Regions from separate parts of the Exiguobacterium sp. UBA6309 genome, predicted to be linked through region 1. Evidence: riboswitches for the same ligand, from Rfam matches in the RefSeq annotation. Region 1 holds a riboswitch; the other holds the start of a gene.
The links. Region 1 has a riboswitch for S-adenosylmethionine ahead of B3M90_RS13540 (methionine ABC transporter ATP-binding protein). Riboswitches for the same ligand answer to the same signal wherever they lie in the genome.
Positions count from the first base shown of each region.

Region 1 (4,428 bases):
TCGTGCACACCTGGTTGATTCCCGAGATACGATAGATTAAACGGATTGACGACATCCTCAAGCGAACGTTTTTTGATCAAGTTGATGACGTCCATCCGGAAACCGTCAATCCCTTGAGCGATCCACCAGTTCATCATGTCGTAGATCGCTTGCCGGACAGCCGGTTGTTCCCAGTTTAAGTCCGGTTGTTCTTTCGCAAAGGAATGGAAATAATATTGTTCGCGCTCTTCACTCCACGTCCACGGGCTCGGCGCAAAGTAAGACCGCCAATTGTTCGGGGGCGTCTCTTTCGTTCCATCTTTCCAGATGTACCAATCATCCTTGTCGTGGATTCGGTCCCGCGACTGACGGAACCAGTCATGCTGGTCACTCGTATGATTGACGACCAAATCAAGAATTATCTTTAAGCCGCGTGCATGAGCCGCTGTGATCAACTCTTGTAGATCGCCCATCGTCCCCGCCTTGTCCATGATCGTGTAATAATCGGCAATATCATAGCCATTATCGATGTCTGGAGAACGGTAACATGGATTTAACCAGACGATATCGACACCAAGCGATGCGATGTAATCTAGCTTGTCGATGACACCTCGCAAATCACCGATGCCGTCCCCATTCGAATCCTTAAAACTGCGCCAATAGACTTGATAGACGACTGCTTCTTTCCAGCTAGCTCGCTTCATCTCCTCACTCCTCTCCCTACTCTCTATTCCCGCTCCACATATCTGTACCTGTTTATTGGACGATTTTTTTGAATTTCAAAAAAGTTCTTTTCTTTTGACTGAATATTCGTTATCCTTGACGACAATACTACGAAGGAGGCACACATCCATGAAACATTTCGCTCCATCCATCGCCATCGATCGGCTTCCTGCTCCCGTTTTCGCTGAACTTGCGAACCGGATCGGTGCTGTGAAAGCTGCCGGACATGATGTCATTACCCTTGGTCAAGGAACACCCGATCAAACGACGCCCGTACATATTCTCGACGCCTTGAAACAGGCGATCGATGAGCCAACAAACCTTCAATATCCACCATTTCGTGGACATGATTTTCTAAAGCAAGCCGTCGCGAGCTTTTATGCGAACGAATTCGGCGTCACGATCGATCCGGCAACCGAGGTCGCAATTCTTCTCGGTAGTAAAGCCGGAATCGTCGCCTTACCACAAACGATCGTCAATCCTGGAGAAGGTGTCATCGTCCCGGATCCGGGGTACCCGGATTACCTGTCTGGAGCAGCACTTGCTGGTGCTTACCCGATTACACTTCCATTGCTTGAGAAAAATAACTTCCTGCCGGATTACGATTTACTTGATACGACAGATGTCGAGCGCGCCCGGATGTTGTTCTTCAATTACCCGAGTAATCCGACAGGTGCGACAGCGACAGCAGAAGCCTTCGAACAGACCGTTGCCTTCGCGGATGCCCATGATATTTGTGTCGTCCATGATTTAGCCTACGGCGGCATCAGCTTTGATGGTCCCACACGAAGCTTCTTGCAGACGGAAGGGGCGAAGGAGGTCGGAATCGAGTTGTTCTCACTCTCGAAACGCTTCAACATGTCTGGCTTCCGAATCGCTTTCGCGATCGGAAATCCGTCCGTCATCTCAAGCATCGAGACGTATCAGGAACATCTCTACGTCAGTGCCTTCACACCGATCCAACATGCAGCGACCGTTGCCCTGACGAGTGACCAAACATGTGTCCGTGAGTTAAGTAGCTTATACGAAACACGACGTAATGCCTTGTTCGCTAAACTCGATGCAATCGGTTGGAGCGGACCACGACCGGGCGGTTCCTTCTTCGTCTGGCTTCCGGTGCCTGAAGGATACACGTCCCAAAGCTTCACGGATCATCTGCTTGACGAAGCACACGTCGCCGTTACCCCTGGATCATTCTTCGGCGAATACGGCGAAGGCTACGTACGGATCAGCTTAATTGCTGACGTCGAACGGCTAGAGGAGGCCGTCGACCGAATTGGAACGCTCAACCTGTTCCGGACACCTGTTGCAGAATAATTCTGAAAAAACATTTGACAGATGGGAATCATTTCCGTTAAAGTAAATCCCAACAGCATAACTACTTATCGAGAGCGACCGAGGGATTAGGCCCAACGACGTCCGGCAACCACCTATCAGGAACGGTGCCACATCCTACAGAATGGATTCATTCTGAGAGATAAGTTACGAAATCTTACACTTTCGTCGCTTTTTCTGGTTGCTCTGCTACTAGGAAAAAGCGACTTTTTTTGTATGAGGAGATGAGCAGATGATTGAATTCAAACAGATTACGAAACGGTTCGTCCGAGACCGGACCCCGATTTTTGCATTACGAGATGTCGATTTGACGATTCAAAAAGGAGAAATCTTTGGGATCATCGGTGAATCCGGTGCCGGTAAGAGTACGTTGCTTCGTCTGATCAACGGTCTCGAGCATCCGACACAAGGAACGGTAAAGGTCGACGGTGTCTCGCTCGGCGGGATGTCAAAAGCAGATTTGCGTCAACTTCGCTTGCGGACAGGAATGATCTTTCAGCATTTCCAATTGATCCAGTCGCGTAATGTCGCAGATAACATTGCTTTTGCACTGAAGGCTGCCGGCGTCAAACGAGCAGATTTTCCGGAACGGATCCGTGAACTCGTCTCGCTCGTCGGACTCGAAGGATTCGAGACGAACTTCCCGAGTCAGTTGAGCGGCGGACAGAAACAGCGCGTCGGGATTGCCCGGGCACTCGCGAATGATCCAACCGTCTTGTTATGTGACGAAGCGACCTCTGCCCTTGATCCGGTCACGACGCTGCAGATTTTAGATTTGTTGAAAGATTTGAATGAACGACTCGGATTGACGATCGTCCTCATCACGCATGAGATCGATGTCGTCAAACAGATTTGCCATCGTGTCGCGGTCATGTCTCAAGGGGAAGTCGTCGAAGTTGCCTCTACATACGATTTGTTCAGTCAAGCCAAACATCCGGTGACACAACATTACGTCGACACGGCACTCCAGATCGAGCTACCGGAACGCATCTTGCAAGCGACACCGGGAAAGATCATCCGCCTACAGTTCACGGGCGAGAAGACCGGTGAAAGTACGTTGTCGGAAGCCATCCGTCGATACGATATCTCGGTCAGCATCCTGCACGGAAAAGTCGATTACATCCAAGACGTCGCTTTTGGTGTCCTAATCGTCAGCTTGACGGGATCCTCCGATCAAATCGCACCTGCCCTCGACTGGCTCGCGACGGAACTTCATACACTCGAGGTGATTCAGGATGTGGCTTGATCGTATTCAAACGATGTTACCTGAGCTCTTGAAGGCGCTCGGTGAGACGGCGTGGATGGTCGGAATTTCACTTGCCTTCGCATTGGTCGTCGGAATTCCGCTCGGGATTCTCTTGTTCGTCACCGACCGCGGATTATTTTTTCAAAACCTTGCCGTCCGCCGTGTTCTTGACTTCGTCGTCAACATCGTCCGGTCCTTGCCGTTCATCATCTTGCTTGTTGCCCTCATTCCATTAACGAAATTTTTGCTTGATAATACGATTGGTCCAACAGCAGCATCCGTCAGCCTCAGTGTCGCAGCGATTCCGTTTCTCGCACGACTCGTCGAAACATCACTGCGTGAGATTCCACCTGGTTTGATCGAAGCAGCGGAAGCGTGCGGTGCGAAACCATTACGGATCATCGTCAGTATCCTTTTACCAGAAGCACTCCCTGGCATCATTCAGGGCATCACGCTAACGACGATCAGTTTGATCGGCTTCTCGGCGATGGCTGGGATCGTCGGCGGCGGAGGTGTCGGTGACCTCGCGATCCGCTTCGGCTATTATCGCTATGATAATCTCATCATGATCGTGACGATCGTCGTCCTCATCGTCATCGTCCAGAGCATTCAAGCACTTGGGAATCAACTGGCGCGAAAAACAGATAAACGCTAATCATACATACAAAGGGAGAGTGGAATCATGAAAAAACGATACGCCTTTTTAGCAACAGCCTTACTCGGTGCAGGAGTCCTCGCAGGATGTGGAGACAGCAGCGCTGATGAAAAAGACAAGACGATCAAGATCGGGGCGACAAGCGGTCCTTATAGCGATATGGTCAAACAAGCGATTCAACCACAACTTGAAAAGAAAGGCTACAAAGTCGAAATCGTCGAGTTCAGTGATTATATCCAACCGAACATCGCGCTCGGTAGCGGCAATATCGACGCTAACTTATTCCAACACTCGATTTACCTGAAGACATTCTCTAAAGAAAAAAATCTCGACCTAAAAGGACTCATCACCGTTCCGACGGCACCGATGGGACTATATAGTAAGACGGCGAAGACACTTGACGACGTCAAGACGGGCGCTGAAGTCGCGACGCCGAATGATCCGACGAACCAAGCGCGGGCGTTGAACCTCTTGGCAGAACAAGGCTGGA
Region 1 is NZ_DJTL01000038.1:67,559-71,986, forward strand. Features, by position in the region: gene B3M90_RS13530 (alpha-glucosidase) at 1-683, opposite strand, end outside; gene B3M90_RS13535 (aminotransferase class I/II-fold pyridoxal phosphate-dependent enzyme) at 832-2,019, shown strand; SAM riboswitch class I at 2,082-2,186, shown strand; gene B3M90_RS13540 (methionine ABC transporter ATP-binding protein) at 2,270-3,283, shown strand; gene B3M90_RS13545 (methionine ABC transporter permease) at 3,273-3,938, shown strand; gene B3M90_RS13550 (MetQ/NlpA family ABC transporter substrate-binding protein) at 3,966-4,428, shown strand, end outside.

Region 2 (4,428 bases), on a different contig from region 1:
AAAAAGGTACCTCGATTTCGATTTACGGAAAAAGCGGTTATTATACACGCGTCAAATATAAAAATGCCTTTGGTTTCGTCGATTCGAGTCGTATCGGACTGAACAAGCCGACGGCAAAAGCAAAAAAAGGCACGACATTTTATGTCCACCTGGACCAGACGCCACTCTTCTCTGCCGACGTGGCTTACAGTCGCCCAGCTGCCTATTTGAAGAAAGGGACGAAATTAATCGGTCTAAAATCAATTGATGATGATTTTTGGCAAGTTCGCCTGGCAAATGGTCAAACGGGTTACGTCCTCAACCCTTATATCAGCACGAGCAAACCCGATATGAAACTGACACAAAAAGCGATCGACCGGGCGAAAATCTATACGGTCAAACAGACGACGTCGTTCTTTGCGAGTCCAACAAGTCCAAAAGGTAGCGGACTCGTTGAACAAGGCAAACGGGTTTATCCGCGTCATCGAGTCGGAAACTTCTATGTCATCCAGTCAGGCTGGACACCTGTTTATCTTCCTGTATCCGCTGTGACGATCACGTCCGATAAACGGGTCGTTAAAAAGAATAATACGAATACGCGTGGTGAAAAGCTGATCCAAGCAGCAGTCCAACATATCGGCACACCATACACATGGGGTTCGCAAGATGCCGTGAATGGTGGTTTTGACTGTTCCGGTTTGATTCACTACGCGACGAACAAGGCTGGAAAATACGGTGGTCGGACGAACGTTCGTGGCTACTGGTACGGTGCTTTCTTTACGAATCGCCGGACGAGCATCTCAAGTGGTAAACGCTCAGATATCGTCTTCTTCCAGAACACCTATACAGACGGTCCATCGCATATTGGAATCATGCTCGATAACGAACACTTCATCCATGCGGGTGGTTCACAGCTGCAAATCAATTCAATCTATGAACCGCGTTGGCAGGAGCATTTCCTCGGCTTTAAATCGATGTAATAAAAAAGACGAATCCGTCGGTTTCGACGGGTTCGTCTCTTCTTATCGCAACACGTCAGAAAGTCATCTCGACGTATTTCGCCACTTGTCGGTCCATCAAGTATAATTCGATCTGTTCACGATAGGCTTTATAGTGGTCGGATGCGATATGCGCTTCAAGCGCTTCTTCGTCCCGATACACTTCATACAGCATGAATTGATGCTCATCCTCGATCGATTGGTGCAAGGAATAACGTAAGCATCCTTCTTCTTTTTGTGAGGCATGATAGACCGTTTGTAGAATCGGGAAAACTTGATCCGCGAGTCCTGCTTTGATTGTAAGTACAGCGTTGACGACGATTTCTCCCATGTTTCATTATCCCCTTTCGTGATTACCTGTATATGTACCCATTTTCACGAAAAGACACACGTCAAAGGAGCTTGAAGATGCAAACTCAACTTTTTGAAGCACTTGAACAATTTGAACCCACGATGATCGCGTTACGTCGTGATTTCCACCGGCATCCGGAACTGTCCTTCCAAGAAGTCCGCACACCAGAACGGATTGCTACCTTTTACACAGAACGAGGCATTCCTCATCAAACAGCCGTTGGAGATCGTGGGGTCGTCGCGACGATTGAAGGTAAACAACCTGGTCCGACGATTGCTGTCCGCGCAGATTTTGACGCATTACCACTTCAGGAAGAGACAACGCTTGCTTTCCGGTCGATCCATCCTGGTATCATGCATGCTTGCGGGCATGATGGTCACACGGCAATGGTGATGGCCCTGGCTGCTACGCTCTATCCGTTACGTGATCAATTGCAAGGAACGATTCGAATCATTCACCAGCATGGTGAAGAGGTCTTTCCCGGTGGAGCAATTCAAATGATTGAAGCCGGTGTCCTCGAAGGTGTCGATGCGATTTTTGCGACACATCTCGAAAATGATTTACCGGTTGGTACGATTGGGTTTCGGGAAGGACATACATTATGTGCGATCGACGAATTCGAAATCATCGTCCACGGTCAAGGCGGGCATGCCCAAGCACCACATAAAACAAAAGATGCGCTCGTCGCTGGAGCGCAGCTCGTCTGCAACTTACAGCATCTCGTCAGTCGACGGGTCGATCCGTTTGAGCCTGCTGTTCTTGCAATTGGTTCTTTCCATGCGGGAACGGCTCCGAACATCGTCACGGGTGAAGCACGCATCGTCGGTGAAATTCGGACGTTCAATGAGACATTGCGGCATCAGCTCCGGCAAGAAGTCGATCTTGTCGCCAAAACGACATGTGCCGGCATCGGTGCTACCTATTCAATCGACTTCACGACTGGTTATCCAGCACTCTGGAATCATCCGGACGAGACAAAACTTGTTCAGGAAGCCGCTTCTTTCTTACCGGAAGCATCCGTCCGGGCACTCACACCAATGATGGCTGCGGATGACTTCGCGCATTATCTAACACATGTCCCGGGAAGTTATTTCTTTACTGGCTCCGGATATACGGACGGTCGCGTCAACTATCCACAGCATCATCCGCAGTACGAAATCAACGAACAGGCGTTGTTGATTGGTGCGAAGACACTCGGAGCGACGGTTTTACGTGCCTTGAAACCTAAGGATTGACTTTATTTCTGTGTGAATGGTATCATCACAACAATGATAACGAATGACATCAACTTCATATACCCTTATCAAGAGTGGACCGAGAGATCTGGATCGATGACGTCCCAGCAACCTGCGCATAGCAAGGTGCTACGACCAGCAAAGCGAAAGCTTTGGTTGATAAAAAGCGGCGACTCCTTTTGCAACCAAGCGAAGGAGTCGTTTTCGTTTTCTCGCTGTCAGACATACAATGGGGATTTCCCACGGAGAGGAAGAGACAGATGGAAAAAGCAACATTTGCAGGTGGATGTTTTTGGTGCATGGTGACACCGTTTGAAGAATTACCAGGAATCGAGGGAATCGTATCAGGTTACATGGGCGGACACGTCGACAATCCGACATACGAGCAAGTCAAGACAGGAACGACGGGACATCTCGAAGTCGTCCAAATCACGTTTGACCCGAGCCTGTTCCCGTACGAGCGTCTGCTCGAACTCTACTGGCCACAAACGGATCCGACGGATGCAGAAGGTCAATTCCAAGATCGCGGCACGCAGTACGCGCCAGCAATCTTCTATCATACGGATGCGCAGCATGAAGCTGCGATTACTTCTCGTGACGCTCTTGCTGCAAGCAACCGTTTCAAACAGCCAATCGTGACGCGGATCGATGCTGCTTCTGAATTTTATCCGGCGGAAGAGTACCACCAAGACTTCCATAAGAAAAATCCAGAACACTATAAAAAAGATCGTGCTGCTTCTGGTCGCGATGCTTTCATCGAACAGGAATGGAAAGATACGACGACGGTCTGATTCAAAAAAATGTATATAAAAACAGGTCAGTAAACGTTGGTTTGCTGACCTGTTTCATTGTTATGGAAAAAGTAAGTCATGAAACACGTTCTACTTGATCCTTTGCCTGTTGTTCCGGTGCCACGACTTGATACCGTTTCAAGACGAAGATGCCACACACCATGACAGCGAGACCGATGAGCTGACCAAACGATAAGTCGATTTGTGGCAAACCGAACCAACCGAACGTATCAACAGCAAGGGCAAAGCTCAACTGCGAAATCAACACGACAGAAATCGCGACGGACGGACCAAGCAATTGAATCCCGCGCATGACACAAAAGACGACACCGACACCCACGAGTCCACCGAACCAGTAGAGTGGTGACACGTTTTGAATCTGTCCGATCGTTCCACCACGAAACAGGACATACGTGATGCTTGCTCCGATGAAGCCGACGAAGAAAACCAGCGTCGTCGTTGCCCATGCGCCGAATGCATTACTCATCCGAGCATTCAATACCGTCTGCAAACTGATTAACATTCCAGCCAATACGGCACACACAATGCCTATTATCATGTTCGTTCCTCCTTACTCATAGCTGTTACCGTTCGCTTTCTCGCGAATCCGTTCCAAATCGACGATGATGATCTTGCCACGTCGTCGAACAAGAATCTCTTCCTCACACAACTTCGTGATGATCCGGTTGAGATGACGATAACTTGTTCCAAGCCAGTCAGCGACGTCATGTAGATTCGACGTCCGCATCTCCTGATAAAACAAACTGTCACTAGCTTCGGACGCAATCGATAATAAGTAGCCTGCAAATCGCTCCTCGACCGTATAGAGTACGTGGTGCGACGCTGATTTCGAATCGGCATACCACTTCGCTGTAATTGTTCTTAGTAAAAATTGCAGAAAGACATTCGTCGTATTGTGCTCGCGTAAAATCGTATACGGCACGCTCAACACATCGACATCGGTCACCGCCTCAACTGTATTCAACACTTCTCGTTCATTGATGAACTCGGCGTCACCAATCACTGTCAGTGGTGTTTTGAATCGTAAAATCCGTTGTTTTCCTTCTGATGAA
Region 2 is NZ_DJTL01000012.1:36,460-40,887, forward strand. Features, by position in the region: gene B3M90_RS03465 (C40 family peptidase) at 1-959, shown strand, start outside; gene B3M90_RS03470 (putative quinol monooxygenase) at 1,015-1,308, opposite strand; gene B3M90_RS03475 (M20 metallopeptidase family protein) at 1,386-2,564, shown strand; SAM riboswitch class I at 2,627-2,730, shown strand; gene msrA (peptide-methionine (S)-S-oxide reductase MsrA) at 2,825-3,355, shown strand; gene B3M90_RS03485 (DMT family transporter) at 3,432-3,914, opposite strand; gene B3M90_RS03490 (Crp/Fnr family transcriptional regulator) at 3,927-4,428, opposite strand, start outside.
Region 2: it holds a riboswitch for S-adenosylmethionine, as region 1 does, so the genes downstream of both, msrA (peptide-methionine (S)-S-oxide reductase MsrA) here and B3M90_RS13540 (methionine ABC transporter ATP-binding protein) in region 1, are expected to answer to the same signal.